3 regions of the Xanthobacter sediminis genome follow, and region 3 is predicted to be linked to each of the others. Evidence: predicted binding sites of a transcription regulator. Region 3 holds the regulator's gene; each other region holds the start of a gene.
What was found. Region 3 encodes LexA, which represses DNA repair genes until DNA is damaged. Its sites were predicted from a motif close to TGTTCNNNNTGTGTTCNG; they were not measured.
Positions count from the first base shown of each region.

Region 1: a site for LexA is predicted at 4,466-4,483, ahead of V5F61_RS15270 (ImuA family protein). Genes of this name have one in related genera too.
Region 2: a site for LexA is predicted at 8,912-8,929, ahead of recA (recombinase RecA). Genes of this name have one in related genera too.

Region 1 is NZ_JBAFWH010000011.1:65,340-76,225, reverse strand. Features, by position in the region: gene V5F61_RS15280 (error-prone DNA polymerase) at 1-1,072, opposite strand, end outside; gene V5F61_RS15275 (Y-family DNA polymerase) at 1,078-3,573, opposite strand; gene V5F61_RS15270 (ImuA family protein) at 3,482-4,198, opposite strand; gene V5F61_RS15265 (mechanosensitive ion channel family protein) at 4,591-6,441, opposite strand; gene V5F61_RS15260 (NAD(P)H-dependent flavin oxidoreductase) at 6,711-7,697, shown strand; gene V5F61_RS15255 (nucleoside deaminase) at 8,137-8,580, opposite strand; gene V5F61_RS15250 (pseudouridine synthase) at 8,882-10,886, shown strand, end outside.
Region 2 is NZ_JBAFWH010000017.1:46,943-57,284, reverse strand. Features, by position in the region: gene V5F61_RS18025 (RNA methyltransferase) at 1-92, opposite strand, end outside; gene V5F61_RS18020 (NADP-dependent isocitrate dehydrogenase) at 350-1,564, shown strand; gene V5F61_RS18015 (cyclic nucleotide-gated ion channel) at 1,642-2,841, opposite strand; gene V5F61_RS18010 (cation:proton antiporter domain-containing protein) at 2,906-4,624, opposite strand; gene alaS (alanine--tRNA ligase) at 4,906-7,563, opposite strand; gene recA (recombinase RecA) at 7,760-8,848, opposite strand; partial or broken gene V5F61_RS17995 (IS3 family transposase) at 9,435-10,154, shown strand; AL1L pseudoknot at 9,719-9,835, shown strand.
Region 3 is NZ_JBAFWH010000006.1:238,887-249,772, reverse strand. Features, by position in the region: gene V5F61_RS10675 (ComEC/Rec2 family competence protein) at 1-1,594, shown strand, start outside; gene lexA (transcriptional repressor LexA) at 1,738-2,451, opposite strand; gene V5F61_RS10665 (molybdopterin molybdotransferase MoeA) at 2,621-3,835, opposite strand; gene moaC (cyclic pyranopterin monophosphate synthase MoaC) at 3,868-4,347, opposite strand; gene V5F61_RS10655 (DUF2147 domain-containing protein) at 4,466-4,888, opposite strand; gene trpC (indole-3-glycerol phosphate synthase TrpC) at 4,968-5,759, opposite strand; gene trpD (anthranilate phosphoribosyltransferase) at 5,759-6,790, opposite strand; gene V5F61_RS10640 (anthranilate synthase component II) at 6,800-7,417, opposite strand; gene V5F61_RS10635 (2-hydroxyacid dehydrogenase) at 7,808-8,809, opposite strand; gene V5F61_RS10630 (SH3 domain-containing protein) at 8,964-9,512, shown strand; gene V5F61_RS10625 (NCS2 family permease) at 9,637-10,886, shown strand, end outside.

The sequences.
Region 1 (10,886 bases), on a different contig from region 3:
CGCCCCGCGCGAAGCCGACGATCTCGTGCACGGTGAGGAAATAGGGCGCGTAGGCGAGCCGGCCGATGAGGTCCAGCTCGTGGTCGAGGGACCGGATCACCTTATCCGGCACCCCTTCCGGGTAATGGGCGTGCGCGCCCGCCCAGGCGAGGGCCTCCAGCGCCGCCTGGGGGCTCTTGAAGCCGTCCCGCGTCTCGCGCGGGTAGCTGGGCTGCAGCTGGTCCAGCGAGAAGCCCAGGCCGGAAAAGAAAGCGCAGGTCTCCTCCACTGCCTCCGGCAGGGCGCGATAGAGGCGGGCCATCTCCGCCGCCGGCTTCAGGTGCCGCTCCGCATTGGCGGCGAGGCGCGTGCCGGCCGTGTCGAGGGTCACATGCGCGCGGATGGCGGTCAGCACGTCCTGCAGGGGGCGCCGGTCGGCATCATGGTAGAGCGCGTCCAGGGTGGCGAGGAGTGGAACGCGCGCCGCCGCCCCCACCGCCTTCAGCCGGGCGAGGCGGCGGGCGTCGTCGCCCCGGAAGGCGACGGGCGCGGCGAGCCAGAGGCGGCCCGGCGCCGCCTCTCCGAGGCGGGAGAGGAAGGCCGCGAACCCCTCCGACAGGCGACGGGGCGGCATCACCGCCAGATTCAGCCCCTCGGCCCACGCGAGCAGGTCGTCGAGGACGAGGATGCAGTCGCCCTTCTCCGCCCGCATGTTGCCGGTGGTGAGCAGGCGGCACAGACGGCCGTAGGCGGCCCGGTCCCGCGGATAGGCGAGGATGTCGGGCGTGCCGTCGGCGAACGCCAGCCGCGCGCCCACCGCCAGCGGGAAGCCCTGCGCCTCGGCCTTGGCATGGGCGCGCACCACCCCCGCGAGGGTGTTGCGGTCGGCGATGCCGATGCCCTGATGGCCCAGCGCTTCCGCCGCCGCCACGTATTCCTCCGGATGCGAGCCGCCGCGCAGGAAGGAGAAATTGGTGGTGACGGCCAGTTCCACGAACCGCGGCGGCGCGGCCGGCGCGCGCGGCGCCGGGCGGTGTTCCGGCAGGCGCGCAAACGCCGCGGGTCCGGGCTGCGGGGCGTGGGGCGGGGTCATGGACATCACCCGAACAGGCCGTGGAGGAACCAGGACGGCCCGTCCGCCTGCGCCCCATAGAGGCCGGCGCGGAACAGCCAGAAGCGCCGGCCGGAGAGGGTCTCCACCCGGAAATAGTCGCGGGCCGGCAGGTCGGCGCCGGAGCGCCACCATTCGGCGGCGATGCGCTCCGGCCCCTCCGCCCGCGCCACGATGTGGCTCACGCGACGCCAGCGGAAGCGGATGGGCGGCCCGTCGGGCACCTCCGCCACCGCCTCCACCGGCTCCGGCCTCTCCAGCAGGCGCAGCGGCCGGGCCGGGCCGGCGAGATCGGGCGCGTCGTCCGGGACAGAGCGGGCCTCGGCGCCCCCGGCTTTGCCTCGCCACCCTCGCGCAGCCTTTTCCCCGGCGCTCTGCGCGCCGGCGCGCGCCGGCTCCGGTCCGCCTCCAGGCACAGCGCCCCGGTCGTCCATCGGCTCGGGCGCCCCACCCTCGCCCGGCATGAGCCCGCGCACATGCCCCGGCGCGGCGCCTGTGCCACTCTCCGGGGCCGGCCGGCATCCGTCGTTCTCCCGCAAGAAGGGGAAAAGATCCCGTGACACCGGACGCTCCAATGCCCACGGCCCGAATGTGACACAGCCTGCCGTCGCGGCGCCGCTCCCGCGCGCGGCCGGGGGGCGGGAAGCCGGAAGGGCACCATCGACCGGCGGAAAAGGCACCTTCTCATCCGGACCGCCAGCCTCGCCATCGAGAATGACCCGCCCCGCCACGGCGCCTCCGGCCAGGCCCCCAGGCTCCCGCTCGACCACGAGGGCGCGCTCGGCCACCGGCGGGAACGGCGGCTCCGCGGCCCGGCGCACGTCCGATGCCGCCGTGCGCCCGGATGTCCCCTCCCCCGCGCGGAAGCTTGCGCGCACGAGGAAGAGAGCCTCATCCCACGCGGGAAGCCGGCCCGGCGCGTTCGCGCTCACCCGCCTGCCCCCGAACGCGGTCTGGAAAGGCAGGACGGGCGGATCCGCCGGCAGCAGTGCTCCGGTGCGCCCTTCCCGGAGTTCCGGCTCCCGCCTGACACCGTCCGCTACCTCCACAGCAAGGGGCTGCCGCGCCATCTCCCCCGGCATGGGCTCCGCGCGCGCGGCCGGCGGCGGCCTCATCCCATCGGGCCCAGGCGCAGCGGAAAGGACCTGCTGGGGAAGCGACCGGGCCGCCTCCGGCAAGGGCGGCGCCCGCACTTCTTCCGGCACCGCCATCCCCGGCGCGCACGCCGCCAGGGCCGGAACGGCGCCGGCCCAGCCGCGCGCGCCCTGAGCCGGCACCTCCCGGCAGGCATGCTCGGGCACGTAGCGATCCTGAAGCTCCAGGCGCAGCACCCGTTCGCTCCCGAAGCGGGTGGCGAGCCGGTCCACCAGGGCGTCCAGGGCGCGGGCCCAGTCCTCGTCCGCGCCGAACCCCTCCTGGCGGATGTCGAGCGGTGCCGCCTCGCGCACGGCGAGGCGCACCAGCTCGAAGCCGAAGCCGGGATCGAGGCTGGAAAGGGCCGCCACCTTTTCCGCGAACAGGCGGCGCACCACCTCCGGGTCGCGCAGCGGGCGGCTGGTGCCGATGGACAGGCGCGTGACCTTCCCGTCCATCCGGAACAGGGCGAGGTCGAGCCGCCGCGCCCCCACCCCGTGCCGTTCCATGGCCCCGGCGAGGGTGGCGGCGAGGTGGGCGGCGAGGCCCAGCACGTCCTCCACCCGCTCCACCGGCTCGGCCAGGACGCGCTCAGCGCAGAAGACGGGCGGGGGAAAGCGGTAGTCCACCGCCGTGGGCACATGGCCCAGGGCCTCGTCGAGACGCCGCAGCAGGTCCATCCCGAAGCGGGCAGCGAGCGGGGCGCGCGGCTTGCCGAAGAGGTCGCCCACCCGCCGGAAGCCGAGCCGCGCCAGCGCCTCCACCGCCGGACCGGCGAGGCGGAGGGCATCAGGCGGCAGGGGCGCGAGCAGAGCGGAAAGGTCTTCCTCCGCCGGCACCACCACCCCGCCCCTGCCGGGGGCGAAGCGGGCGAGGGCGAAGGCCGCCCCGCCGGTGGCCGCGAGCGCCGCCCGCCCCATGAAGCCCGCCGCCGCCACCCGCCGCAGGAGATCGCGCACCAGCCCCTCCTCCCCGCCGAACAGGTGGGCGCAGCCGGTGACGTCGAGCATGAGCCCGTCCGCGCCGTCGAGGGAGACGAGGGGCGTGTAGCGCTCGCAGGCATCGGCGAGGCGGGCCAGCATCCGCGCCGCCTCGTCCGGCTCCGCCGCGCTCACCTCCAGGGCGGGGTGGCGGGCGCGCGCATCGGCCAGGGGCAGGCCGGGGGCGAGCCCCAATGCCGCGGCGGGCGCATTGACGGCGGCGAGCCGCAACGCCCCCTTCTCCATGGCCACCACCACGCGCGGGCAGGCCCGCGCCTCAGGCGACATCCGCCGCACGACGAGATCCGTGGCGAAGCGCGGCAGGGCGAGGCTGAGGTAGCGCCGTTCCGGCGCGGTCGTGCTGCTCATGGTCGTCCTCCCCGTCCTCTTTCCCATCCGGTGCCGGCCGGAACAGTCCGGCGCGAAAGGTGAGCGGCCACGCCCCCACGGGGCCGAAGCGGTTGCGCGCGAGGCGGGCGGAAAAGCGCGGCGCGCCGAGGCCGCCGAGCCCGTCCGCCGCCGGGCTCGGCAGCGCGGAGATGCGCCAGCGGGTGAGGGCGGCGCAGGGGGCTGGGTCCGCCTTGTGGCGCCAGACGAGCCCCAGCCGCTCGGAGTCGCGCACCGCGAGGGAGAGGCGCCGCGTGGCGGTGAGCGCCTCGGGCACCGGCGACAGGAACTCCCCCAGGACCGCGGACAGGCCTGCGCATCTCAACCCCTCCTCCATCACGAACAGCACGTCCTGCGGCTTGCGCACGCGCACCAGCAGCAGCGCCTCCGGCGGCAGGCCGAAGGCCGCGAGCCCCGGCCCGTGGAGCCGGCCCGCCTCCCATTCCGCCATCTCCTGCACCACCAGCAGCACCGGCCGCCGCAGCCGCGCCACGGCCCGCGCGGCGAGGCCGAGGACAAAGGCACCGAGCGCGCCCTCCTCCCCCGGCGTTCCAGCCGCTTCGTGCAGCGCCCCGCACAGGAGGCCGCCGCCGAGGGCCTCATCCACCTGCGGCGCGCCCAGGCAGAGGCGCGGCGGGACGGGCTCCGCCAGGCCGCGAAGCCGAGCGCCCGGCGATGCCGACGGCAGCCCGGCGGGCCCGGCCTCCGGAGCAATCCTGCCCCCAGGCGGCAATGCTCCGGCGGGCGGTATCCCAGCCCCCCGCCCCTCCGGGCCGCCGCCGTGCTCAATGGTGGCGATGAGGCCGCGCAGGCGTGCGAGATCGGCCGCGGTCCGGGGTGCGCGCGGAGAAGTCATGACGGTTCTGCCGCCTCTTGTTCCCTGTTTGTTCTAGATAGATTCCGGAACCTGCGGAGGGAGTCAAGACCCTCGCATCCTCCCGCGCCTAGCGGGCTTGGGCAAACCCGCCGGGCGCCTGTGGAAGACCGAAGCCGGCGGGATCAGGCCTGCCCGGCCAGCCCGACCCCGGGCACCTCCACCCCCATCTCCCGCAGGATGCGCGCCCGCGCCTCCGCGTCGAGGCCGGCATCGCGGGCAAGGTAGGCGGTCCGGCTGGGAAAGGCGAGGCCGCTGCCCGCCGCCTCCACCAGGCGCACGATCTCGAACAGCAGATGCTCCTGCACCTCCAGGAACTGTGCGAAATCACCGGTGCGCACATGGGCTTTCACCTCGATGGTGAAGGCGCTGTCGCCGAGCCCGGTCAGCGCCGCCCAGGAGCGGCCGGGGGTCTGCTCCACCATGGGATGGGTGGCGAGCAGCCCGCGCAGCTCCCGCAGCAGCCAGCGCAGCTGCTCGGACGAGGTCTCGTAGCGCAGGCCCACCTCGTGCTTGAACAGGCACTCGCGGCGCAGGGAGACATTGATGATGTGGCGCTTGGCGAAGTCCCCGTTGGGCACCGTGAACAAGGTGCCGTCGAGAGCGCGGATGCGGGTGGAGCGCGGGCCGACCGCCTCCACCCGCGCGAACTGGTCCTCGAAGCGGATGGTGTCACCGATCCGGAACGGCCGGTCCGCAAAGATGGACAGCCCGCCGATGAGATTCTCCAGCGTGGACTGGGAGGCGAGCGCCACCGCGATGCCGCCCACCCCGAGGCCGGCCACCAGCCCCAGCGCGGGAATGCCGATGTTGTTGGCGCCATAAAGCAGCACGGCGCCCACCGCCACCATCCCGCCGAGCCGCGCGGCGAGGCGCAGCAGGTGGGCGTCGTAGCTGTTCTCGGGGATGCGGGGGGAAGCGATGATCGCCTCCGCCGCCAGGAAGCAGGCGTTCCATGCCAGCCACGCCCCGGCCGTGTAGACCACCAGCGTGGAGAAGATGCTTTCCGCCGCGGAGAACCGCCCCGAGGGGTGGATCTGCAGGCGGATGAACACCACAGCCACCAGATAGAGCAGGATGAGCACCAGCGGGGTGGAGAGCCGCCACCCCAGCTGCCGCACCCGCCCGCCCCTGCGCCCGGCCCTCTGCGCCAGCCGCGCCCACAGGGTGGCGGCGAGGAACACCGCGCCGACCAGCGCCACCGAAAGGGCCGCCTTCCAGGCCGGCGTGTCGAGCACCGGGTAGAAAGCCGCGGGCGGCAGCTCCTGTTCCAGCCCCCCAGGGAACAACGGACCCGTGAAGTTCACCTGCACATGGTGCCAGCTCTCGAATGCCGAGGGGCGCAGCGGCGGCCGGCCGATGATGAGGGCGTGATATTGCGGCAGGTCCTCCAGGCTGGCGGCGGTGAACAGGTATTCGCCCACGCGCGGCCCGCCCGCCACGCGGGCGATCTGGATATCGGTGCCGGGGATGTCCCATTTCTCCGGCAGCTTGCCCCAGTCCCGCCCGGGGGCGCCGGGAATCTCATCCGCGGGCAGCTCGGGCAGGCGGGCGAGGATGTCGACGAGATAGGTGATGGCCGCGCTCGCCACCTTGTCGCGGATCGCCGGCGGCAGGGGCGCGAGATCGAACAGCCGGCGCGCGCGCAGCTCGGTGGCCGCCAGGGCCAGCTCCTTCTCGCGCGTCTTGTGGGCCGCGTAGTCCAGATACTGCGCCTCGAGCCGGCGGCTCTCCTGCAGGAAGGACTGGAAGGTCGCGCTGGGGCTCGACGTGTCGAGGGGGTCGAGGGGATTGGAGAGGCCCGAGCCCCCCTGCGCGCCCGCCGGCCCCGCCACGGAAAGGGCGAGAAGGAGCGCCAGCGGCAGGGCGAGCACGAGGCGCCAGAGGGCCCCGGCCGCGCGCGATGCCCGCGCGCCCCGCCCGGGCGCCCCGAAGACCTGCCCCGCCACCGCTTCACGCCCGCCCGCTCGAATCACGCGCCTGCTCCAGTCCACCTGTTCCAGGCCCGCACGATAGCAAGGGCGCGGCGTCCACATTCTTACTAAAATACCTCCTACGCGCCATCTCTTGGCCGTTTCGGCGCCCTCCGGCCTGGGCGAACCGAATTGACAGGCGGTTCACCTATAGGTCAACTCCGCCATCCGGCGCGCGCCGGCGGGACGATCCCGCCGCAGCGCGGAAGCGGCGCGCAGAAGGCCGCGGCCGGTCCACAGGCCCCGCCAGAACGGCGGACGGAGGAAACCCCATGCTCGAAACGCCCGTTTGCGCCCCCGCCCCCGCCACGGTGGCCAATCTTCTCGGCCGGCTCGCGGTGCCGGCCATCGCCGCGCCCATGTTCCTGGTCTCGGGACCGGACCTGGTGGCTCAGACCTGCCGGGGCGGCATTCTCGGCACCTTCCCCACCCTCAACGCCCGCACCACTGACCTCTACCGGGACTGGCTCGACGACATCTCCGCCCGCAACGCCGCCCATGCCGGCGCCGCGCCGTTCGGCGTCAACCTCATCGTCCACAAGTCCAACGCCCGCCTCGAAGCGGACCTCAAGGTGACAGTGGAGAAGAAGGTGCCGCTGGTCATCACCTCCCTGGGCGCGGTGCGCGAGGTGGTGGAGGCGGTGCATTCCTACGGCGGTCTCGTGTTCCACGACGTCATCAGCCGCCGCCACGCGGAAAAGGCCATCTCGGCGGGCGCGGACGGCATCATCGCCGTGTGCGCCGGCGCCGGCGGCCATGCCGGCACGCTGAGCCCGTTCGCCCTGGTCGGGGAGATCCGGCGCTTCTTCTCGGGCACCCTGGTGCTGTCGGGCGCCATCTCCACCGGCGCGCATATCGCGGCCGCGCAGGTGATGGGCGCCGACCTCGCCTATCTCGGCACCCGCTTCATCGCCACGCAGGAGAGCCTCGCGGAACAGGAGTTCAAGGAGATGATGCTCGGTTCCGCCGCCGAGGACATCGTCTACACGGATGCCATATCGGGCGTGAACGCCAATTTCCTCAAGCCCTCCATCCTGCGCGCGGGGCTCGATCCCGCCAATCTGCAGAAGCACGGCGGGCTCGACATGGCGAACGAGGCCAAGGCCTGGCGCGACGTGTGGTCCGCCGGCCACGGGGTGGGCGCCGTCGCCGACATTCCGCCCGCGGTGGAGCTGTGCGCCCGCCTCGCCCGCGAGTATGACGCCGCCCTTTCCGCCGCCTGCGCCCGCGCGGCAGCCCGCCGCGACGCCACCGCCTGAGGGCGGCATCGCGCCCGCCTGGACTGGAGGCGGGCGCGTCGCGACCGGGACCGCGGGGGGCCAGAAGACGACGACAGGGGCAATATGCCTTGAGCCGGGGCTTGGGGGCGCAGGTGCTCCTTTCCGCCTGCGAGGGCGCGCCGCAGACGGCCGGTCTGCGGAAGGCGGGAGAGGCGCGGCGCAGGGCGTGGAGGCAGGGCTTGAAGCCGGCGGACGCCACACCTGCGGCGGTGGCTCCCGGCCGCTCGCCAGCTTTTCACCCCTGGAGCGGACGCGGTGCCTGCACTCGTGACCCCTGCCCCGGCCGCTTGGGATGCGGACAGCGCCTCACCCCCAGGCCGGGCCAGCCGACTTTGCCAAGCCGCGCCGGCATTCGCACCCTCCTCCTGCCGCTCACAGGGAAGAAACCGGAGCCGCGCGGAAAGACCGGCCAGTTCCCTCAGCGCCGGTCCTGGAAGAAGGCGCGCAGCACCTCCGCCGCCTGCCGCTCGGCTATGCCGCCGTATACTTCCGGCGCGTGGTGGCAGGTGGGCTGGGAGAAAAAGCGCGGGCCGTTCTCCACCGCCCCGCCCTTGGGATCGGACGCGCCGAAATAGATGCGACGGAGCCGCGCGAACGAGGCAGCGCCAGCGCACATGGCGCACGGCTCCAGCGTCACGTAGAGGTCGCAGTTCATCAGCCGCTCGGATTTCAGCCGCGCCCCGGCGGCGCGGATCACGAGCATCTCCGCATGGGCGGTGGGGTCGTTCAGCTCGCGGGTGCGGTTGCCGTCTCGGGCGAGCACCTCGGTGCCGCGCACCAGCACCGCGCCCACCGGCACCTCGCCGCGCTCGGCGGCGGCCCGCGCCTCGTTGAGCGCCATCTGCATGAAGGTTCCCGACATGTGCGTCCCGTGGCCGTGGTCTGGCTTTGCAGGGCCGCGCGCATCTTCGGGCGAACGGCCGTGCGCGCGGTGAAAATGCGCCGAAGCGCCTATCTGGCATATTCGCGCCATTCAACGAAACGCGAAAAGCGCACCCGGCGCTCGCCGCGCCACAATTGGTGTGCTAGAGGCGGGAGGAACGGTCCCATGCCGCACGCGGCCGGGGACATGCCGCCATTCGTCTCCAACAATCAGATGCAGGGTGTCCGTTCGGCAGGGCTTCGCGCCGAGCCCTGCCGAACGGACATATTCGATTCAGCACATGCCGCGCACCACACCGCCCCGCAAGGACAAGAACAACGTTCCGCGCCTCAAGCGCGAGCTGCCCGCCGCCCCGAAGAAGGAGGCGGAGCGCGTCGCCAAGGTGGTGGCCCGCGCCGGCCTCGCCTCGCGCCGCGAGATCGAGGAATGGATCGCCGCAGGGCGCGTCGCCGTGAATGGCGAGGTGCTCACCAGCCCCGCCGTGACCGTGACGGCGAAGGACAAGATCACGGTGGACGGCGCGCCGCTGCCCGAGAAGGAGCGCACCCGCCTCTTCCTCTACCACAAGCCGCGCGGCGTGGTGACCACCAATCGCGACCCGGAGGGGCGCGCCACCCTGTTCGAGATCCTGCCCAAGGGCCTGCCGCGCCTCGTCAGCGTCGGGCGGCTCGATCTCAATTCGGAAGGCCTGCTGCTGCTCACCAACGACGGTGGCCTCGCCCGCGTGCTGGAGCTGCCCGAAACCGGCTGGCTGCGCCGCTACCGCGTGCGCGCCAATGGCGAGATCGACCAGGCCAAGCTCGACACGCTCATCAAGGGCATCACCGTGGACGGCGTGGAGTACGGCCCTATCGAGGCCGAGCTGGACCGCGTCCAGGGCGCCAACGCCTGGATCACGGTCTCCCTGCGCGAGGGCAAGAACCGCGAGGTGCGCAACGTGCTCGGCGCCCTCGGGCTCAAGGTGAACCGGCTCATCCGCATATCCTACGGGCCGTTCCAGCTCGGCGAAATCCCCGAGTGCGGCATCGACGAGGTGCGCACCCGCGTGCTCAAGGAGCAGATCGGCGCCGAGCTCTCCGCCGCCGCGGGAGCCGATTTCGAGGGGCCCGTGGTGGAGCGCGAGATCGAGCAGGAGCCTGACACCGCCTACCGCCTCGCCACCCGCATGGCGGAGGACCGGGCCGAGCGCGCCGCGGCCAGGGCCGCCAGCGCAGCCGAGCCCCAGGTGCGCGACGAATTCCGCCCCGCCGGCCCCAGGACGCGCCGCCGCATCGCCGAGGACGGCGAGGTGGAGAGCCGCGGCACGGTCGCCGATCGCAAGGGCCGCGCCGTAAAGGTGGAGCGCCTCGCGACCCGCCCCGACGAGCGGCCCGCGCGCGGCGGTACCCGCGATGGCGGCCGGGGCTTCGGACGCCCCTCCGGCGGCCGGCGCTTCGAGGAGGAGGGCCGCGCCCCCTTCCGCGAAGGTGACGAGCGGCCCCGCCGCCCGCGCGGCGAAGGCGCGCCGCGCCGGTTCGAGGACGATCGCCCGCGCCACGGCAAGGGCGGCTTCGGCGGCGGCTCCCGTGAGCGCACCGAGGGCGAGCGCGGACCGCGCAGCTTCCGCCCGCGCGACGGCGAGCGGCGCGACGATTTCCGCCAACGCGAGGACCGGCCGGGGCGCAGCTTCGGCGAGGGCGGCGACAACCGCCGGCCGGCGCACGGCAAGGGCGGCTTCGGCGGCGGCTTCCGTGAGCGCACCGAGGGCGAGCGCGGACCGCGCAGCTTCCGCCCGCGCGACGGCGAGCGGCGCGACGATTTCCGCCAACGCGAGGACCGGCCGGGGCGCAGCTTCGGCGAGGGCGGCGACAACCGCCGGCCGGCGCACGGCAAGGGCGGCTTCGGCGGCGGCTTCCGTGAGCGCACCGAGGGCGAGCGCGGACCGCGCGGCTTCCGCCCGCGTGACGGCGAGCGGCGCGACGATTTCCGCCAACGCGAGGACCGGCCGGGGCGCAGCTTCGGCGAGGGCGGCGAGAACCGCCGGCCGGCGCACGGCAAGGGCGGCTTCGGTGGCGGCTTCCGTGAGCGCGCCGAGGGCGAGCGCGAGCCGCGCGGCGCCGGCTTCTCCGGGCGTTCCGAGGGCGCACCCCGCGGCAAGAGCTTCGGGGGCAAGAGTTTCGGCGACCGGCAGGAGCGCCGGGGGCCGCCGAAGGAAGGCTTCAAGGGCGGCCCGCGTCCTGGCGGCTCCAAGGGCGCCAAGCCCTTCGGCAAGGGTCCCCGCGCGGGCGGCCCCCGGCCGGGTGGTC
Region 2 (10,342 bases), on a different contig from region 3:
CCGATGTTCTGCCCCAGCTGGGGCTCCACGAGGATCACCACCGGCCCGCCGGCGACCCAGGGTTTCGTGCTGTCGGTACCTGAACCTGGCATCTTCTCACTCCGCCGGCTGTCTCGCACACCCGGCCCTCTGCGTCGAGCTTGTACACATTGTCATGCAATTCATGCCAAAGGCGGGGGCATTGGCGCTTTCACTAGGTGGCGCGCCGGTGCTATAGCGGCGCGCTGGGAGGATTGCCGAGGGGCAGGCAGGCCCAAACCGCGCCCCGCGCGCGGTGTGTGGACCGCTACCCGAGGCGACTTCTGACACGAATTCATCCACGCGCAGAGCACCCCGAAAGGTCGTCCACATGGCGAAGATCAAGGTGGCTAATCCGGTCGTCGAACTCGACGGCGACGAGATGACCCGGATCATCTGGCAGTACATCAAGGACAAGCTGATCCACCCGTATCTCGACATCGACCTCGAGTATTACGACCTGTCCGTCGAGAACCGCGATGCCACCAGCGACCAGGTGACCATCGATGCGGCCAACGCCATCAAGAAGCATGGCGTCGGCGTCAAGTGCGCCACCATCACCCCGGACGAGGCCCGGGTGAAGGAGTTCAACCTGAAGGAGATGTGGAAGTCGCCGAACGGCACCATCCGCAATATCCTCGGCGGCGTGATCTTCCGCGAGCCCATCATCTGCAAGAACGTGCCGCGGCTCGTGCCCGGCTGGACCCAGCCCATCGTCGTCGGCCGTCACGCCTTCGGCGACCAGTACCGCGCCACCGATTTCAAGGTGCCGGGCAAGGGCACGCTGACCATCTCCTTCGTGGGCGAGGACGGCACGAAGATCGAGAAGGAAGTCTACAAGTTCCCCGGCGCCGGCGTCGCGCTGGCCATGTACAACCTGGACGAATCCATCCGTGAGTTCGCCCGCGCCTCGCTGAACTATGGCCTGCTGCGCAACTATCCGGTCTACCTCTCCACGAAGAACACCATCCTGAAGGCCTATGACGGCCGCTTCAAGGACATCTTCCAGGAGGTCTACGAGGCCGAGTTCAAGGCAGAGTTCGACAAGCGCGGCCTCACCTACGAGCATCGCCTGATCGACGACATGGTGGCTTCGGCCCTCAAGTGGTCGGGCGGCTATGTGTGGGCCTGCAAGAACTACGACGGCGACGTGCAGTCCGACATCGTGGCCCAGGGCTTCGGCTCTCTCGGCCTCATGACCTCCGTGCTCATGACCCCCGATGGCAAGACCGTGGAGGCCGAAGCCGCCCACGGCACCGTGACCCGCCACTACCGCGAGCACCAGAAGGGCAAGGAGACCTCCACCAACTCCATCGCTTCCATCTTCGCCTGGACCCGTGGCCTCGCCCACCGCGCCAAGCTGGACGGCAACGAGGAGCTGGCCGCCTTCTCCAAGACCCTGGAAAAGGTGTGCGTGGACACGGTCGAGTCCGGCTACATGACCAAGGACCTCGCGTTGCTGGTGGGCGCTGACCAGAAGTGGCTCTCCACCACCGGCTTCCTGGACAAGATCTCCGAGAACCTTCAGAAGGCCCTCGCGGCCTGAGGTTTTCTCGATCTGCGTTCCGCTTCGGCGGGATCGAACGCCGGCTTCCTGGGAGCCGGCGTTTTCTTTTACGCGCCTCAGCTTGTCCGCTTGCGGGGGCGGGGGCGGGAAAACCGCAGCCGGCGGGTCGCATGGGCCCCTCCGGTGGGCTGTCCGGCGATTTCCGTCAGGCGGCGGCCGATGTCCGGGTAGCGCAGGTTGAGCATGTGCAGCTCGTCCTCCTCGATGGCGAGCAGCTTGCTCCTCGCCAGCGCGCGCACTGCCGGAAACGTGCCATCGGCGCCCGGCGTGACGCCGAACACATCGCCGGTACCGAGACGGACGGAGCCGCTGGCGTCGGTTGCCTCCAGTTCTCCTTCCAGCACCACGAACATGTGCCGCGCGCGCTCTCCTGGCCGCACCACCTGTCGTCCGCGATCGAAGCTGCGCGAATTGAACAGGGGCAGGAGATCGCCCAGGACCCGCGCATCGAGGTCCGAGAAGGGTGGCAGGCGCGAGAGCATGGAAAAGGTCACCACGAAATTGTGCTTCGAGATGACCTCCGAGAAGGAGCTGGCGATGATGGCGATGGGCAGCGCCAGCATGATGAGGCCGCCCACCATGGTGACGGCGCCGATCATGCGGCCGACTGTGCTCACCGGCACCACATCGCCATAGCCCACCGTGGTGAGGGTGGTGATGGCCCACCACATGGCGCCGGGAATGGAGCCGAACTTGTCCGGCTGCACAGTCCGCTCCGCCAGATACATGGCGGTTGCCGCCAGCAGCACTCCGGTGCTCAGAATGACAAGGCATGCCAGCAGGGCGTAGCGCTCGCGCTTCACCGCGAGATAGAGGGCATTGAAGCCCGATGAATAGCGCGCCAGCTTGAGGAAACGCAGCAGGCGCAGCACCAGCAGGGCATGCACATCGAGCGGCGCGAACACCGCCACCAGCGCCGGCGCCACGGCCAGCAGATCGATGACGGCGGCCGGCGTGCAGAGGTAGTTCAGGCGAGCGCGCCAGGCGGGCATGCGCCGACGCAGCGGATGCTCCGGTGCCACCCATATGCGCACCGCATATTCGGCCGCGAAGATGGTGAGCGCCGCAAGCTCGCTCCAATAGAACCATTCCTGGTCGCGCAGCTCCAGGGAGGGGACCGTGGCGAGCACCGTGCCCCCCACGCTGAGGAGCACGATGACAATGAGGAAATAGTGGAGCAGATCGGCGGCCAGGTCGCCGGGCATGTCGCGCTCGAGAACATCGAATGCACGCTGTCGCACCTGCGTCCAGGTCATGGGGCGAACCTTGCTGCTGGCGCGAGGGAGGTACGCGGCCGACGATGGGGCAGGAGCCTGCGAATCATCGGCATCCGAAACGCTCCGCTTCCCGCGCGCGCGCCTCGGCGGTGCGCGTGGCGACCGCATCGGGCGGCAGGCCCAGGGTGCCCAGGAGCCGTGCCACCAGCTGCAGGCTGCTCTCCACGGTCTCTGGGATGACGCCGGAGACGCCATGGCCGGCGAGGCGGCAGGCGTGATCGGCATCCTTGGCGCGGGCGAGCACGGGGATGCCCCCCCAGCGGCGATGGATCACCTCGGCCATGCGCTCCGCCGCCGATGGCGAATCGAGCGTGAGCACGAACGCGATGGCGCCTTCCGCGCCGAGCCGCTCCAGGATTTCCTCCCGTCCGGCATCGCCGAAATAGACGGGCCGGCCGGACGCGCGCTCCTGCGCCACGCGGCGGGGATTGCTGTCCACCCCGACGAATGGAACATTCTCCCGCTCCAGGGCCTCCGCCACCATGCGGCCGACGCGCCCGAACCCGCCGATGATGACATGCCCGCTCGGCGTCTCGCTGCCGGGAGTGGAGAGATGGTCGTGCGCCTTCACCTCAAGCCGCAGGCCAAGCCGATGGCCGATGGCGGAAAGAAGAGGTGTTGCGGCCAGCCCGAGGCCGACCGCAGCAATGACGAGACCGGCATCCGCGCTGCCGAGCACGCCTTTCGCCACCATCAGCCCCAGGACCACGAGCGCGAATTCGCCCGTCTGCGCGAGCAGGATGGCCGCTTCGGCCGCCTCGGCCTTTGACACACCCATCATGCGGGCCGCCGCGAAATTGAACGCGGTCTTGATCGTGAGCAGCACGACCGTTCCGGCCAGCACCAGGTGCAGGTGGGGCAGCACTGCGCGGAAATTCACGCTCATGCCGACGGTGACGAAGAAAACGCCGATCAGCAGGCCCTTGAAAGGCTCAAGGTCCACTTCGATCTGGTGGCGGTAGGCGGTTTCTGAAAGCAGCATGCCGGCGAGGAAGGCGCCGAGCGCGCCCGAAAGTCCGGCGGCGCGGGTGAATGCGGCCGTGCCCACCACCACCACCAGCGTGATGGCCATGATGAGCTCGCGCGATCGGGTGCTGCCGGCCATGGTCACCAGCGGCGCCATGATGAAGCGCCCCGCCACCAGGATCAGCGCCACCGCCCCCACCGCCTTCGCCAGCGCCGTGGCCGCCAGGATCAGCACGCTGCCGCCGCCGGCGATCAGTTCAGTGGCGAGCAGGATGGGAACCACCATCAGGTCCTGAAACAACAGAACCGCAATGACCAGCTGTCCCAGCGGAGCGAGGGAGCGATGTTCCTCCACGAGGATTTGCGTGACCACCGCCGTGGAGGACAGCGCCAAGGCGAAACCCAGGACCAGCGCGACATCGGGCTCCGCGAAGCCCGACAGCCCGACCGCCGACGCCAGCGCGCCCCCGCAGAACAGCACCTGCAGGCCACCGATGCCGAACACCTCGCGCCGCAGCGCCCACAACCGGCTTGCCGAAAATTCCAACCCGAGCAGGAACAGGAGAAAGATCACGCCCAGCTCGCCGAAGGGCGCAGCGCGCTCTGGATCCGTGATGGTGACGAAGCGCAGCCAGGGTTGTTCCGCCGCCCAGCTTCCCAAGCCATGGGGGCCGAGCAGGGCGCCCACCATGATGAAGCCGACCACGGCACCGATGCGCACCCGGTGGAACAGGGGCACCAAGATACCGGCAGCCAGGAGATAGACGAACCCGTCCTTGAGGAAGGCGTCACCCACAGCCGCTTCTCCCCGCGCAGCCATCGTCCGAAGTTCGCGCCTCCATAGGGCACATGACCGGACGCTCGGCGCACTCTTTCAAAAGACAAAGCCTCATGCGCACCGTGGCGACGTCTCGACCGCCGGTCCGACGAGAAGCGAACTCAACGGATACACGGTTCCCCAGGCCCTTTACCTTGCCGGTGGCGGAACTGGGAAACTGCGTCGCGCGCTATGGCCTCTGCCGCGCTTCACTCGTCCGCAGGAGGTGCCACGAGCGGCGCCCCGCCCGCGGCCCAGGGTCAACCCGCGAGGGCCGATTCGATCGCGGCCAATGCGGCGTCGGCCTTGGAACCGTCCGGCCCGCCGGCCTGGGCCATGTCCGGCCGGCCGCCGCCGCCCTTCCCGCCCAGCGCCTCGGCACCGCGACGCACCAGCGCCACCGCATCGAAACGCCCCACGAGATCCGCGGTGACGCCGACGACGAGCGAGGCTTTGCCGTCTGCCGCATTGTTGGCCACCGCAACTACACCCGAGCCGATCTTGGTCTTGCCTTCGTCCGCGATGGCCTTGAGATCCTTCGGATCCGCGCCAGAAATGGCAATGGCGAGATACTTCGTGCCATTGACCTCAATGACGCGGGGGCCGCGTTCTTCGTCGCCGCCACCGGACATGGCGAGCTTCTTGCGGACTTCCGCCAGCTCCCGTTCCAGCTTGCGCCGCTCTTCCACGAGGACCGCAAGGCGTGTCTCGACCTCGGCGACGGGGGCCTTGAGGATCGCCGCGGCGCCCTGGAGGGCGGCATCGGCTGCATTGAGATGATGGCGCGCCGCGTCGGCGGTGAGCGCCTCCAGGCGGCGGACGCCGGAAGCAACCGCACTCTCGGCAAGCACGGAGACAAGGCCGATGTCCCCGGTCCGGCGCACGTGCGTGCCACCGCACAGTTCAATGGAATAAGGTGCTCCGTTGCCGTCGTCCGTGCCCATGGACACGACGCGCACCTCATCGCCGTATTTTTCGCCGAACAGAGCCCGCGCACCGGAGGCTATGGCGTCATCCACCGCCATGACACGCGTCTCCACGGGCTCGTTGCGCAGCACGAAGCGGTTGGCGATGTCCTCAACCTGCGCAATCTCCTGCGAGGTCAGCGGCTTGGGGTGCGAGAAATCAAATCGCAGGCGATCGGGAGCCACCAGAGAGCCCTTCTGCGCGACATGGTCGCCGAGCACGCGACGCAGCGCTTCATGCAGGAGGTGGGTAGCAGAATGGTTGGCGCGGAGCGCGGAGCGGCGAGCGTGATCCACCTCCAGCACCACCGCAGTTCCAACCTTCAGCTCGCCGCCGGTGACCTCCACCTCGTGCACGAACAGGTCACCGAGCTTCTTCTGCGTGGAAACGACACGCGCCGAAACGCCGCCTTCCCCGCTCCAGCTTCCGGTGTCGCCTTGCTGGCCGCCGGACTCGGCATAGAAAGGGGTCTGGTTCAGCACGACGAAGCCACGGGCGCCGGTCGGCAGGCTCGCGACCTCAGCGCCGTCCTTCAACACGGCGACAATCGCGCCTTCGGCCTTCTCAGTCTCGTAGCCGAGGAACTCGGTGGCACCCACCTTGTCGCGGATCTGGAACCAGACGGCATCAGTGGCCGCCTCGCCAGACCCGGCCCAATTGGCGCGGGCCTCGGCCTTCTGTCGCGCCATCGCCACATCGAACGCCGGGAGATCCACCGAAATGCCCCGCGCCCGCAGGGCATCCTGCGTGAGGTCGAGGGGGAAGCCATAGGTGTCGTAAAGTTTGAACGCCACTTCTCCCGAGAAGCTCGCACCGGTGGTGAGGCCGGAAGTCTCCTCTTCGAGGATGGCCAAGCCGCGCTCCAGTGTCCGGCGGAAACGGGTCTCTTCCAGGAGCAGGGTCTCGCTCGCGAGCGCATCCGCGCGGACGATCTCCGGGTAGGCACGCCCCATCTCCCGCACCAGCGCCGGCACCAGGCGGTGCATCAGCGGCTCGCGCGCGCCGAGGAGCTGCGCGTGGCGCATGGCGCGCCGCATGATGCGGCGCAGCACATAGCCTCGTCCTTCGTTGGAAGGCAGCACACCATCCGCGGTGAGAAAGACCGAGGCACGCAGATGGTCGGCGATGACGCGATGGCTGGCCTTCTGGGGGCCGTCGGGATCGACGTTCGTGAGTTCCGCGACCTCGCCGATAAGGGCGCGCATGAGGTCGGTTTCGTAATTGTCGTGGGTGCCCTGGAGCACCGCCGAGATGCGCTCAAGCCCCATGCCGGTATCGATGGACGGACGCGGCAGCACCAGGCGTTCCCCGCCTGGAAGCTGCTCGTACTGCATGAACACGAGATTCCAAATCTCAATGAAGCGGTCGCCATCCTCGTCCGGAGAGCCGGGAGGGCCACCGGGGATGTGGCCCCCGTGGTCGAAGAAGATCTCGGAGCATGGTCCGCACGGGCCGGTATCGCCCATGGACCAGAAATTGTCGGAGGTAGAGATGCGGATGATCTTCTCGTCGGGCAGCCCGGCGATCTTCTTCCACAGATTGAAGGCTTCCTCGTCTTCGTTATAGACGGTGACGAGCAGGCGCTCCTTCGGCAGGTCGAAGGTCCCGGTGACGAGATTCCAGGCGAGCTCGATCGCGCGGTCCTTGAAATAGTCGCCGAACGAGAAATTGCCCAGCATCTCGAAGAATGTGTGATGCCGCGCCGTATAGCCGACGTTGTCGAGATCGTTGTGCTTGCCGCCAGCACGCACACACTTCTGTGCGGTGACGGCACGCGAGTAGGCGCGCTTCTCCATGCCGGTGAAGACATTCTTGAACTGCACCATCCCTGCGTTGGTGAACATCAGGGTGGGGTCGTTTTGCGGCACCAGCGGGGATGAGGGAACAGCCTCGTGCCCGTGCTTGACGAAGTAGTCGATGAAAGTCGACCGGATCTCGTTGACGCCGCTCATGTGCCGGCCACTACCCTTAAGAGCCGGACGCGCAAGACGCAGCCGGCGATGATCACCTCGGACGTACCGCCAACGGCAGCCCGGTTCCGTGGCCGCCCTGGATGGACCTGAACGGCGAACCGGAACCGGTTTCGTTTACCGATGGGGCCGGCGCTTGTCCAGAAACGCATGCCGTTTGCGGAAGACCGCGGTGGCGTCAGCCCTCCGTCGGCTCCTGTCCGTCGGCATCCTCCTCCGGCTCGCCGGCGAGGATCTTTTCGGCGATCAGGCCGGCATTCTGGCGGATGGCGGCCTCGATGCGTCCGGCCACCTCCGCATTCTGCCGCAGGAAGGTCTTGGCGTTTTCCCGGCCCTGGCCCAGCCGCTGGCTGTCGTAGGAGAACCACGCACCGGACTTTTCCACCACGCCGGCGCGCACGCCGAGGTCGAGAAGCTCTCCCATCTTGGAGATACCCTCGCCGTACATGATGTCGAACTCGACCTGCTTGAAGGGTGGCGCCAGCTTGTTCTTCACCACCTTCACACGGGTCTGGTTGCCCACCATCTCATCGCGCTCCTTGATGGAGCCGAAGCGGCGGATGTCGAGGCGCACCGAAGCGTAGAACTTCAGCGCGTTGCCGCCCGTCGTGGTTTCCGGCGAGCCGTACATCACGCCGATCTTCATCCGAATCTGATTGATGAAGATCACCATGGTGTTGGACTTGGAGATGGACGCCGTGAGCTTGCGCAGCGCCTGGCTCATGAGGCGCGCCTGCATGCCCGGCTGGTTGTCGCCCATCTCGCCCTCCAGCTCCGCGCGGGGCGTGAGGGCGGCGACCGAATCCACCACCAGCACGTCGATGGCCCCGGACCGGACCAGCGTGTCGGCGATCTCAAGGGCCTGCTCACCTGCGTCAGGCTGGGAAATCAGGAGGTCATCGAGATTCACGCCGAGCTTGCGGGCGTAGACGGGGTCGAGCGCATGCTCGGCATCGATGAAGGCGCAGGTACCGCCGCGCTTCTGCGATTCGGCGATCACATGCAGCGCGAGCGTGGTCTTGCCCGAGGATTCAGGCCCGAAGATCTCGACGATGCGGCCCTTGGGCAGCCCACCGATGCCCAGGGCGATATCGAGACCCAGGGACCCGGAGGGAATGCTCTCGATTTCCAGCGCCTTGCCGCCCTTGCCGAGGCGCATGATCGAGCCTTTGCCGAAGTGGCGTTCGATCTGGGAAAGCGCGGCATCCAGAGCTTTGGTCTTGTCCATGGAAGAACCTTCGACGAGTCGGAGTGTCGCCTGAGTCATCGCCGCGCTCCAATGCTGGCGCAAGGGGAAATGAGTGGCTTCACTCGTACATGTTTTGTTCGATGTTCGCAATATGTTCTGCATGGGGTCTCGGCCGCGTCGCGCTGGTGGTGGAAGCGCGATCGCTTTTTGTCGATCCAGCGCGGGCGGCTTCCCGTAATTATCTGTCGCTCAATTCCGTGCAAGCCATTGGAAACGCGGTAAAATGACGGGTGCCAATCGACTAATTGGCGAACCCGAGAGGCGAGAATCGACTGATAGATATGGAAGCCATTGATATCACAATTGTTTTTGGCGAACTGATCAGGCTAGACAGGTGATTGCCAGCGCTGATTGGCGAACAGATTGGCGAACACGTCATATCTTGCTGGAATGATCTCGTTTTCCAAACGGCAACGAGGAGAGGATTTTTTTAAGCGCAATCAGGTGCTTACGGGCCGCGTCATAAGCTTGCGCGGTCGCGACGGCCATTCTCCATCCGAGAGTGAGAAAGGCATCTCCCGGCACATCGGGGGCATCCGGGCCAGTAAGAAAGCTGAACCGCCCCGGGTTTGCCGGAGGCTCCAACTCCTGAGAAGGTGGAGCCATGACGGGCAAGACGACGAACAAATTCTCCCCCGAGGTGCGGGAGCGGGCGGTGCGGCTGGTGCTGGATCACGCGCATGAGTATCCGTCCCGCTGGCAGGCGATCCTGTCGATCTCGGCGAAGATCGGCTGCTCGGGGCACTCGCTGAACGAGTGGGTGAAGAAGGCCGAGGTGGATGCCGGCAAGCGAGCCGGCGTGTCGACGGACATGGCCGCGAAGCTGAAGGCGCTTGAGCGCGAGAACCGGGAGCTGCGGCAGGCAAACGAGATCCTGCGCAAGGCGTCGGCGTATTTCGCCCTGGCGGAGCTCGACCGCCGGTCGAAGACATGATCGCGTTCATCGACGATCATCGCGGTGCGTATGGGGTCGAGCCGATCTGCAAGGTCCTGCCGATCGCCCCCATCGCGATCCGGAACGGATCGCGTCCCGCGATCCTATGCGACCTATCATGCGCATGTCGCCCGGCGGCTTGATCCCTCGAAGTGCTCGGCACGGGTGCGGCGGGACGCGGCCTTGCGGCCCCAGATCGAGCGCGTGTTCGCCGAGAACTTCGAGGTGTACGGGGTACGCAAGGTCTGGCGGCAGATGGTGCGGGAGGGGTTCGATGTCGCCCGCTGTACCATCGAGCGGCTGATGCAGGGCATGGGCCTCGCCGGCGTGATCCGCGGCAAGCCGGTCCGCACCACGATGCGGGACAAGGCGGCGCCATGCCCACTCGATGATTAACCGGAGAGGTAAGTATTTGAATTTTCAGAGAGTGTAAAACTGAAAAATCGACATTTACCGTCAGATATACCGTCAGATTCATACGCAATTGATTTTCCACAATAAATGTGGCGCGGTGCGCGGCATCAATCTGTACGTTTGCATTATATACAAAGCGCGAGAGAAATAGCTAGAGCCGATCG
Region 3 (10,886 bases):
CCAGGGCATCGACGCCGTGGGCTTCGGGCTCGGGCCACCGAAGCTTAGCCCGGCACCGGTGGAAATTCCCATCCAGGTCCGGCTCTCGGCCCTGGTCGGCGATATCCGCGCCGCCCTTGGTGCACGCATCCGCGCCGTGCTCCACGGCACGCCGGCGGAGATCGCTGTGGCACTGGTCGCCGGGGACCGCTCGGCGATTCTCCCGCAGGTGGAGGAGAGCATGCGTGTGTCGGGCCTCACCCACGTCCTCTCCATCTCGGGTCTCCATATGGCGCTCGTGGCCGGCACCCTGTTCGCGTTGGCGCGGGGCGTGCTTGCGCTGGTGCCGGCTTTGGCGCTGGGTTGGCCCATCAAGGCCACCGCTGCGCTGCTCGCGATCTCGGGTAGCGCCTTCTACCTCGTGCTGTCCGGAAACGACGTTCCGGCGCAGCGCTCGTTTGTGATGACGGGCCTGGTGCTTGCAGGTGTTCTCGCCGGACGCAGGGCGCTCACCCTGCGAACCATCGCCGTGGCCGCCGTGGTGGTCCTGGGCCTCACGCCGGAAGCCGCCCTGGATCCGGGACCGCAGATGTCCTTCGCCGCCACGCTGGCTCTGGTGGCCGCCTATGAGCGGTTGCAGCCCCTGCGCGCCTTGCCCCGGCCCGAGGGCCTGCCTGCGCGCATTCTCATGCTGCCTTTGGTGTTCGTCGCCGGCACCGTGGTGACCGCGCTGGTGGCCGGCTTCGCGAGCGGGCCTTACGGCGCTTTCCATTTCCAGCGCTTCGCACCGTATGGAGTGCTCGCAAATCTCGTCGCGATGCCCGCCGTTTCGCTGCTCGTCATGCCCTTCGGCCTTCTCGGCGTGCTGCTCATGCCGTTCGGATGGGATGGGCTGGCATGGCCGGTGATGGGAGCCGGCATCGAGATCATGGTGGCGGTGTCCGACCGGGTCGCGGCGTTGCCTGGAGCCGATGCGCGAATCTACACCGTGAACACGGCGGCCCTTCTTTGGTTCACAATGGCGCTGCTCGCGCTCTGTCTGCTGCGCGGGCTGCCGAGTCTCCTCGCAGTGCCTGCGCTGGCTGTCGCGATCCTGGTGTCGGGCGCGCCACCCGCGCCGGATGTGTTGGTGGCGCCCAACGCTGCAGCCGTGGCCGTGCGCAGCGCCGATGGGCGCCTGTCGGTCATCGGCGCGAAAGGCCAGAAAATGATGGTGGAGCAGTGGCTCGCGCAAGAGGGCGCGCGGCGCACCGTGAACGGCACAGCCCTCGAAGCCGGTTTCACCTGCGATCCCCTGGGCTGCGTGGCCCCCCTGCCGGGAGGCGGAACGCTCGCGGTCTCCCGCAAGCCCGAGGGCCTTGCGGCAGATTGCCTGAACGCGAAGATCGTGGTGACGCAGGAAGCTCCGCCCCGTGGCTGCCCCGCCCGTGTGCTGACGCCGAAGGAGCTGGAGCGCACCGGCACGATTGCCTTCTTTCTGGAGCAGGGAGCTCTGCGCGAGCAGCCCGCCCGTGATCCGGCGGTCCACCGCCCCTGGATGCCGCCGCCGGCTGCTCCCCGAATGCCGGAAGGGAGGAGCAGGGGCGCCGAGGTCGACGACGCAGCCAGCGAATGAGCATCCCCTCAATCGCCGCCCACAGCCGTGCTCGAAGGCGACATCCTGTGGCTTCTGGAGGCCGCCTGGCCATGTCCCTGGCAGGAGGCCGGAGGAGGGTTCGCCCGCGACGGCCCGGGCCTGGTGAACGCGGCCTCAAGATATCAGTATCGCCGCATGAGCCCCACGAGCCTGCCCTGGATGCGCACGCGATCCGGCCCGAATATGCGCGTTTCATAGGCGGGGTTCGCGGCTTCCAGCGCAATGGAGGCGCCCTTCTTGCGCAGGCGCTTCAAGGTGGCCTCCTCCTCGTCCACCAGGGCGACGACGATGTCTCCCGTGTCCGCGCTGTCACACTTGCGGATCAGCACCGTGTCGCCGTCCAGGATGCCGGCCTCGATCATGCTGTCGCCGCGCACCTCAAGGGCGAAATGCTCGCCCTGGCCGAGCATCTCCGGCGGTACGTTCAAGGTGGCGCTGCGGCTTTGAATGGCCGAGATGGGGGTGCCCGCGGCGATGCGGCCCATGACCGGCACCACGACGCTCTGGCCGGTTTCCTCCTCGTCGTCGGCCGGGGGGCGCACCTTACCGAGGCTCCCCTCGATCACGGAGGGCGAAAAGCCGCGTCCGCCGCTGCGCTGGGTGGCGAGGCCCGGGGCGACGCTGTCCGGCAGCCGCACGACCTCCAGCGCCCGCGCCCGGTTGGGCAGGCGGCGGATGAAGCCGCGTTCCTCCAGAGCGGTGATGAGACGGTGGATGCCGGACTTGGACCGCAGGTCCAGTGCTTCCTTCATCTCATCGAAGGACGGGGGCACCCCCGTCTCCTTCAGTCGCTCATGGATGAAGCGAAGCAGATCATATTGCTTGCGCGTCAGCATCTCACCCCCCGTTTCCGGTGCTGCCGGCCAACTGCGGCGCGGGTCGTCATCCCTCCGAAAGCGGGAAGACCGCCTGCGGCAGCGTCGCAAATAATGCGAAACAAATCATGAACAGCTTCTATCTGTTCCTTTTGTGTTCCGCAAGGGTGAAGATGTGGTTAACGGTAGCCTAATCGTGGAACGGAATGATCTCGCAGGGATCGCCCGCCTTGGCCGCCGCTGCGAACGGTGCGCGGACCAGCAGGCAGTCGGCCGAGGAAAGTACGCTCAGCATGGCGCTGTCCTGCGATACGGCTGGCGTCACGCGGATGGAACCGTCGGCATCGTGCTCCATGTGGGCACGCATGAAGTCTCGCCGCTGGTCATTGGCGGGCACGTCCACGGCGAGGCGCGCCGGCGCGGTGTGCACGCCCGCGGCCACATCGCCTTGCAGGGCGCGGACCAGGGGCTCAAGGAACAGCAGCGCGCAGACGTGGGAGGAGACCGGATTACCGGGCAGGCCAAGCACGCGGACTGCGCCACGGCTGCCGTACATCAGCGGCTTGCCAGGCCTGAGCGCGATCTTGTGCACATAGAGATCCACGCCCTCGGCGCGCAGGGCCGGCGCCATGAGGTCGTGGTCCCCCACGGAGGCGCCGCCGGAGGACACCACCAGGTCGAAGGCGCCGCTCAATGCCCGCGCGACGATGGCGCGAATGTGGGCGAGGTCGTCGCCCACGAGGCCGAGGTCGGTGACCTCGGCGCCGGCCTGGGTGGCGAGGGCGGCGAGCCCGAAGGCGTTGGAAACCACGATTTCCCCCGGCGCGCCAGTTCCGCGGCCGGGCAGCACCAGCTCGTCGCCGGTCTGGATGAGGGCGACGCGGGGCCGGCGCGCCACCGGGAGGAAGGCATGGTCCATGGCCGCGGCGAGCATGATGTCGCGGCTGGTGAGGCGCCGGCCGGCCGTGAGGCCCGGCGCGCCTTCCTGGAAATCACACCCACGCTTGCGCACGTTGCGCAGGGCGGCCGTGGGCGCCGTGGTGGCCACGCGATCACCCTCGCGGGTGGTGTTTTCCTGGATCACCACCGTGTCGGCCCCCTCGGGAACCACTGCGCCGGTGAAGATACGCACGGCCTCCCCCGCGCCGACGCTGCCGCCGAAGGGACGGCCGGCGGCGGATTCGCCGATGACCGTGAGGGACGCGGGTGTCCGCGCGATGTCAGCGCCGCGCACGGCATAACCGTCCATGGCCGACATGTCGGCTGGCGGCTGCGTGCGGCGGGCGATCAGATCCGCGGCCAGGACGCGGCCGGCGGCCACCTCCACCGGCACGTCCTCCACTGAGAGGGTGGTGACCTCGTGGGTCACGCGGCTCATGGCCTCCTCAACGCTCATCAGCGCCATGGCGCGCTTCCTCTCTTCTGCAGGGGCGGGGTTCAGCCTTCGGTCTGCCACAGGCCGCTGCGCCCGCCGGATTTCTCCAACAGCCGCACGCCTTCTATGCGCATGCCGCGATCCACGGCCTTGGCCATGTCATAGACGGTGAGGCACGCGACCGAAACGGCGGTGAGCGCCTCCATCTCGACGCCGGTCTGGCCGGAGGTCTTCACCCGCGCTGTGACGACGAGGCCGGGCAGGGCGGGATCGGGTGCGATCGCCACCTCGACCTTCGAGAGCATCAAAGGATGGCACAGCGGCACGAGCTCATGGGTGCGCTTGGCGGCCATGATGCCGGCGATGCGGGCGACGCCCATCACATCGCCTTTCTTGGCATTGCCGGCGAGGATCATGTCGAGCGTGGCGGGCGCCATGGAAACGCGGCCCTCGGCCACCGCCTCGCGGGTCGTGACCGCCTTTTCGGAGACGTCCACCATGCGCGCCGCGCCCTGGTCGTCGAGATGGGTCAGGCTCGCCATCGGGGCGCCGCTCTCCGGAATCGCTTTCGGGAGCGGAAAGATGGGGCCGGCGGGCGGGCGTGTCCACCTCCCGGGCGCCGGAAGGCTCCTCCCTCGGCGGGAGGAGCGTGGCCGTGCGTCAGTGCAGGCGGGTCCAGGTCTGCGTCTTGCAGAGCGGCGCCATCACGCAGCCCTTCAACTTCAGCGTGTTGTCGCCGTCGAGGGTGATGGTGCCGGAATAGGTCTTGCCGTCCTCGGCATTGTAGATGCTGCCACCGGTCCATTCGGTGGGGCCGCCGGAAAAGCCGGTGAGGATGGTGAGGCCCTTCAGCGCGCGACCGCGCAGGCCGGCGTCGGTGTTGTGGACATCCTTCAGGGCCGGGTCCGCCTTCAGCCCCTCGGAGGCGACGAGTCGGCCACACAGGCTCGCCCCACACTTGGAAATTTCCACCTGACCGCCGCGCGTGGGCGTCTGCCACAGGCCGGTGGGGTCGGCGGCGAGCGCCGGAAGGGAAACGAGGCACGCGGCACCCAGCATGGCCGCGGCAAATGCCAATTTCATCACGATCCTCCCATATATGCGCCGGCCTCTTCAGGGGCCGGTGCACACATTAAGGCTGAAAGTGACGTATAGGGCAAGCTCAGGACGCAAGCAGAAGGGATGTCGCGCTTGCGACATCATCCTGCCGCATGAGACTTTCGCCCACCAGGATGGAGTGGATGCCCACCTTCGCGAGCCGCGCCACGTCGGCGGCCGTGAAGATGCCGCTCTCGCCGATGACCAGCCGGTCCTCCGGCACCCGCGGAGCGAGGCGCTCGCAGGTGGCGAGCGTGGTCTCGAAGGTGCGCAGGTCGCGATTGTTGATGCCGATCAGGCGACTCGGTAGCTTGAGCGCGCGCTCGAGCTCATCGTCGTCGTGCACCTCGAAGATGGCGTCCATGCCATAGGCGGCGGTCGCGGCGGAGAGGTCACTCGCCAGGGCGTCGTCCACCCCGGCCATGATGATGAGGATGCAGTCCGCTCCCCAGGCGCGCGCTTCCGCAACCTGGTAGGTGTCGTACATGAAGTCCTTGCGCAGCACCGGCAGCTTCACCGCGGCGCGCGCGGTCTTCAGGTATTCCGGCGCGCCCTGGAAGGAGGGCGTATCGGTGAGCACGGAGAGGCAGGTGGCACCGCCGCGCTCATAGGCGCGGGCGAGGGCGGGAGGATCAAAATCCGGCCGGATCAAGCCCTTGGAGGGGCTCGCCTTCTTGATCTCGGCGATGAGAGCGGTCTGCCCATCGGCGATGGTGCGGGCCAGGGCCTCTGCAAACGGGCGTACGCGCGGCGCCGCCTTGGCTGCGGCCTCGATCTCGGCCAGCGGGTGGGCGCGTTTCGCCGCGGCGATCTCCTCGCGCTTGTAGGCTTCGATGCGGGTGAGGATGTTGCTCATCACACCGCCTCCGCCGCATGCGCGGAAATCGCCACGAGCTGTTCCAGCTTTGCCTTCGCCGCGCCGGAATCGAGGCTGGCGCTCGCCATCTCCACGCCCGCGCGCAAGTCCTTGACGCGGCCGGCCACCACCAGGGTCGCGGCGGCATTGAAGAGGGACACGTCGCGATAGGCGTTGCGGGCGCCGTCCAGCACGGCGGTGAGGGCCGCCGCGTTCACCTTGGCGTCGCCGCCCTTCAGGGCTTCGGCGGGCGCGCGGGCAAGGCCCACGTCCTCCGGTGTCACCTGGAAGGTGTGGATGCGCCCGTCTTCAAGCACCGCGATGTCGGTGGTGCCGGAGATGGTGATCTCGTCGAGGCCGTCGGAGCCGTGCACCACGAAGGCGCGCTCGGAGCCGAGCGCCTTGAGCACCTCGGCCAGCGGCACGATCCAGGACTTGGCGAACACGCCCACCATTTGGTGCGTAACGCCGGCCGGATTGGAGAGCGGGCCGATGAGGTTGAAGATGGTGCGGGTGCCCAGCTCCACCCGGGTGGGGCCCACATGCTTCATGGCCGGATGGTGCGAGGGTGCGAACATGAAGCCGATGCCCGCCTCCGCGATGCAGCGGGAGATGCCGGCGGGCGCGAGATCAATGCGCACGCCGAGCGCGGCCAGCACATCGGCGGCGCCGGATTTGGAGGAGAGCGCGCGGTTGCCGTGCTTGGCCACCGGCACGCCAGCGCCGGCCACGATGAACGAGGCGCAGGTGGAGATGTTGTAGGAGCCGGAAGCGTCGCCGCCCGTGCCCACCACGTCCACGGCGCCGGCAGGCGCGGAGACGGGCAGCATCTTGGCCCGCATCACCGAGACCGCGCCGGCGATCTCATCCACCGTCTCGCCGCGCACGCGCAGGCCCATGAGCAGCGCACCCATCTGCGAGGGGGTGGCCTCGCCGGACATCATCTTGTCGAACACGATCGCCGCTTCGTCGCGGGTGAGGCTGGCGCCGGTGGCGACCTTGCCGAGCAGCGGCTTGAACTCGTCCGTCATGTCTGGTCCTCAGCCTTTGGCCGGTGTCGCGTTGGCTTTGGCCGCGTTGAAGGCGGTCGCGATCTCCAGGAAGTTGCGCAGGAGCGCGTGGCCGTTCTCGGAGGCGATGCTCTCGGGGTGGAACTGGACACCGTGGATGGGGAGGGTCTTGTGGGCGAGACCCATGATGAGCCCGTCCGCCGTATGGGCGGTCACCTCCAGCGTGTCAGGCAGGGTGTCGCGCTTCACGATCAGCGAATGGTAGCGCGTGGCCTGGAAAGAGTGGTTCAGGCCACGGAACACGCTCCGGCCCTCATGCAGGATCTCGGAGAGCTTGCCGTGCATGGGGGTCGGCGCACGCACCACATCGCCTCCGAACACCTGGCCGATGGCTTGGTGGCCCAGACACACCCCGAACATGGGCACGCTCGCCCCCGCCTGCGCGATGAGATCGCAGCAGATGCCGGCTTCCGAAGGCGTGCAGGGGCCGGGCGAAAGCACGATGGCCTCCGGCTTCTCGGCCAGCACGTCGGCGATGGAGACGGCATCGTTGCGGTGAACGGTGACGGTGGCGCCAAGCTCGCCCAGGTAGTGCACGAGATTGTAGGTGAAGCTGTCGTAATTATCGATCAGCGTAACGGCGGTCATGATGGCTCCCTGGCGGCTCCAGGCCCGATGCGTCGGGAAATTGCGGCCGGTTAAAGCGATCCGGGCGGATGGGGTCAAGCGAAGGCGGCAAGCCCGCTCAGCGCGCGTCGCACCATCGGGCGGACGCCGGAGCGGCGCCGGACGCAGGCGGCGGGAGCCATCCACTGCGGAATTCGATGGAGAAAGGCATCACGGTCATCAGTCGTCCCATCGCGCCATGGCTCATGGGCCACGAAGCGGTTCCGCGCGGAAGATTACGCCGCGGGTGCGGCCAAGGGAAGCGCTGTGAAAGCGCGCCTTGGAAGGCGCCCCCCAGGCGGCAGGGCGATCGCGCCTCAAAGAAGAACGGCCGGGACGAGCCCGGCCGTTGGTACTTGTGAGGCGCAGCCCTCACAGCATCGCGGGCAACACGCGATCCGGCGGGCGGTGGCCATCCATGAAGGTCTTGATGTTCACGATGACCTTCTCGCCCATGTCGATGCGCCCTTCAAGAGTGGCCGAGCCGAGGTGCGGCAGCAGCACCACCTTGCCCTGCCGGGCGAGGCGCACGAGCTTGGGGTTCACCGCCGGCTCCTGCTCGAACACGTCGAGGCCGGCGCCCGCCAGCTCTCCGGCCTCCAGGAGGCGGGTGAGGGCGTTCTCATCGATCACCTCGCCGCGCGCGGTGTTCACCACGTAGGCGTCGTTCTTCAGCAGCTTCAGGCGGCGCGCCGAAAGCAGGTGGTAGGTGGCCGGCGTGTGCGGGCAGTTCACCGAGATGATGTCCATGCGGGCCAGCATCTGGTCCAGGCTGTCCCAATAGGTGGCGTCCAGCATCTCCTCGATGCCGGAGGGCAGCCGGTGGCGGTTGTGGTAGTGGATCTGCAGGCCGAAGGCCTTGGCGCGCCGCGCCACCGCCTGGCCGATGCGGCCCATGCCGATGATGCCGAGGCGCTTGCCCCAGATACGCCGGCCGAGCATCCACGTGGGAGACCAGCCCGGCCACTCGTCCTTTTCGGAGATCATCACCTGCGCACCCTCGGCCAGCCGCCGCGGCACGGCGAGGATGAGCGCCATGGTCATGTCGGCGGTGTCCTCGGTGAGGACGCCGGGCGTGTTGGTGACGGTGATGCCGCGGTTGAGCGCGCTCGCCACGTCGATGTGATCGACGCCGTTCGAGAAAGAGGCGATCAGCCGCAGGTTCTCACCTGCCTGCGAGAGCAGTGCGGAATCGATCCGGTCGGTGACGGTGGGAACCAGCACGTCGGCTGTCTTCACCGCCTCGATCAGCGCCGTCTGATCCATGGGCGTATCGTCCACGTTCAGGCGGGCGTCGAACAGCTCCCGCATGCGGGTCTCGACCGATTCGGGCAGCTTGCGAGTGACGACGACCAGCGGTTTGCGGCGCACGATGGGCAATTCCCGTTCCCCATTTCTTAACCCTTCTCGTTCCGTCTATCAGACAGGCGGGGAAACACAAGGCGTCCGGCGCGACGTGCGCTTGACGACGTCTCCGCGCGGGCGCACTGCCTCTGCCCCGAAACCCCGACTGCGAAAGGACCGGCCGATGCTGTCGATGGCGCGAGCGCTTCCCTCGAAAGCCCCCCTGCGGAACCTTGTGGCCCTGGCTGTGGCCGCCGTGGTGACGCTCGGCGTGGCAGGGACGGCAGGCGCCGCCGAGGACGGCACATCGGGCCTGCCGGTGCCGCGCTTCGTCTCGCTGAAGGCGGACAAGGTGAATGTCCGCAACGGGCCCAACAAGGACCAGGACGTGGCCTGGGTGTTCTCCCGCGCCGGCCTGCCGGTGGAGGTGACCGCCGAGTTCGAGACCTGGCGGCGCATCCGCGATGCGGACGGGGCGGAGGGGTGGGTCTACCACTCCATGCTCTCGCTGCGCCGCACCGCCCTGGTGGCGCCCTGGCTGAAGAACGAGACCGTGGTGATGCGCGCAGAGCCGAACGCCGACGCCAGGGTGGTGGCGCGCCTGGAGCCCGGCGTGCTCGGCACCGTCAAGAAGTGCGACGGCAAGTTCTGTCGGCTCGTGGGCGAGGGCTTCGACGGCTACGTGCAGCAATCTCAGCTGTTCGGTGTCTACCCCGACGAGAAGGTGGAATAGAGAGCAGGCGGGTCTCCCGATCGCCGCACCGATTTGCAGATTGCGAAGCGTGCGAGGCGATTTGCCTGTTTCTCTCTGCCCCTGAAACGCTCTAGCTTCAGGGAGGCTGCGGCGGGGGCAGGGGATGGGCACGATCGAGCGCTTCTTCAGGCTGAAGGAGAATGGAACCTCCGTCTCCCTCGAGGCGACGGCGGGCCTCACCACCTTCCTCACCATGAGCTACATCATCGTGGTGAACCCGCAGATCCTCGCGGCGGCGGGTATCGACCCGGGGGCGGCCTTCGTCGCCACGTGCCTGGCGGCGGCGCTCGGCAGCCTCGCCATGGGGCTCATCGCCAATTATCCCATCGCGCTCGCGCCGGGCATGGGCATCAATGCCTATTTCGCCTTCACCGTGGTGGGCGCCATGGGCGTGCCCTGGCAGACGGCGCTGGGGGCGGTCTTCCTCTCGGGGTGCCTGTTCCTTGCTGTCAGCCTGCTGCGCATCCGCGAATGGCTGGTGAATTCCATTCCCTTCTCCTTGAAGCTCGGCATCGGCGCGGGAATCGGCCTGTTCCTCGGTCTGCTGGGGCTGCACGGCATGGGCGTGGTGGTGGCTAAGCCCGAGACGTTGGTGGCCCTCGGGCCAATGGGAACCCCCTCCACCCTGCTTGCCTGCCTCGGGTTCGTGCTCATGGCGGGGCTCGCGGCGCGGCGGGTGCCGGGCGCCATCCTCATTGCCATCGGCCTCGTCACGCTCGCCGCGCTTCCGCTGGGACTGGTGACGTTTCATGGCGTGGTGGCACCGCCGCCGGCGCTTTTGCCCACGCTGCTCCAGCTCGATATCGCAGGAGCGCTGAAGCTCTCACTCGTCTCCGTGGTGCTCGCCTTCTTCCTGGTGGACCTGTTGGACAACATGGGCACCCTCATCGCCACGCTGCACCGCGCAGGGCTGATGCGGGCCGATGGAACGGTGCCCCGCCTCGGGCGGGTGCTGCTGGCGGATTCGGGCGGGGCCGTCGTCAGCAGTCTTCTGGGCACCTCGCCCACGGTGTCCTACATCGAGAGCGCATCCGGCATTGCGGCGGGCGGGCGCACCGGTCTGGTGGCGGTGACGGCCGCAGGTCTGTTCCTGCTCAGTCTGTTGTTCGCGCCGCTGGCGTTGGCGGTTCCCGCTTTCGCGACCGCACCGGCGCTGCTGTTCGTCGCCTGCTCCATGCTCGGCGCACTGCGCGACCTGGAATGGGGAGATGGTACGGAGGCGCTGCCGGCGGCAGTGACGGCGCTGGGAATTGTCTTCACCTTTTCCATCGCCACCGGCATCGCGCTCGGCTTCGCCGTCTATGTGGGCGTGAAGGTCATAGCCGGGCGCTGGCGCGACATCTCAGGCGCGGT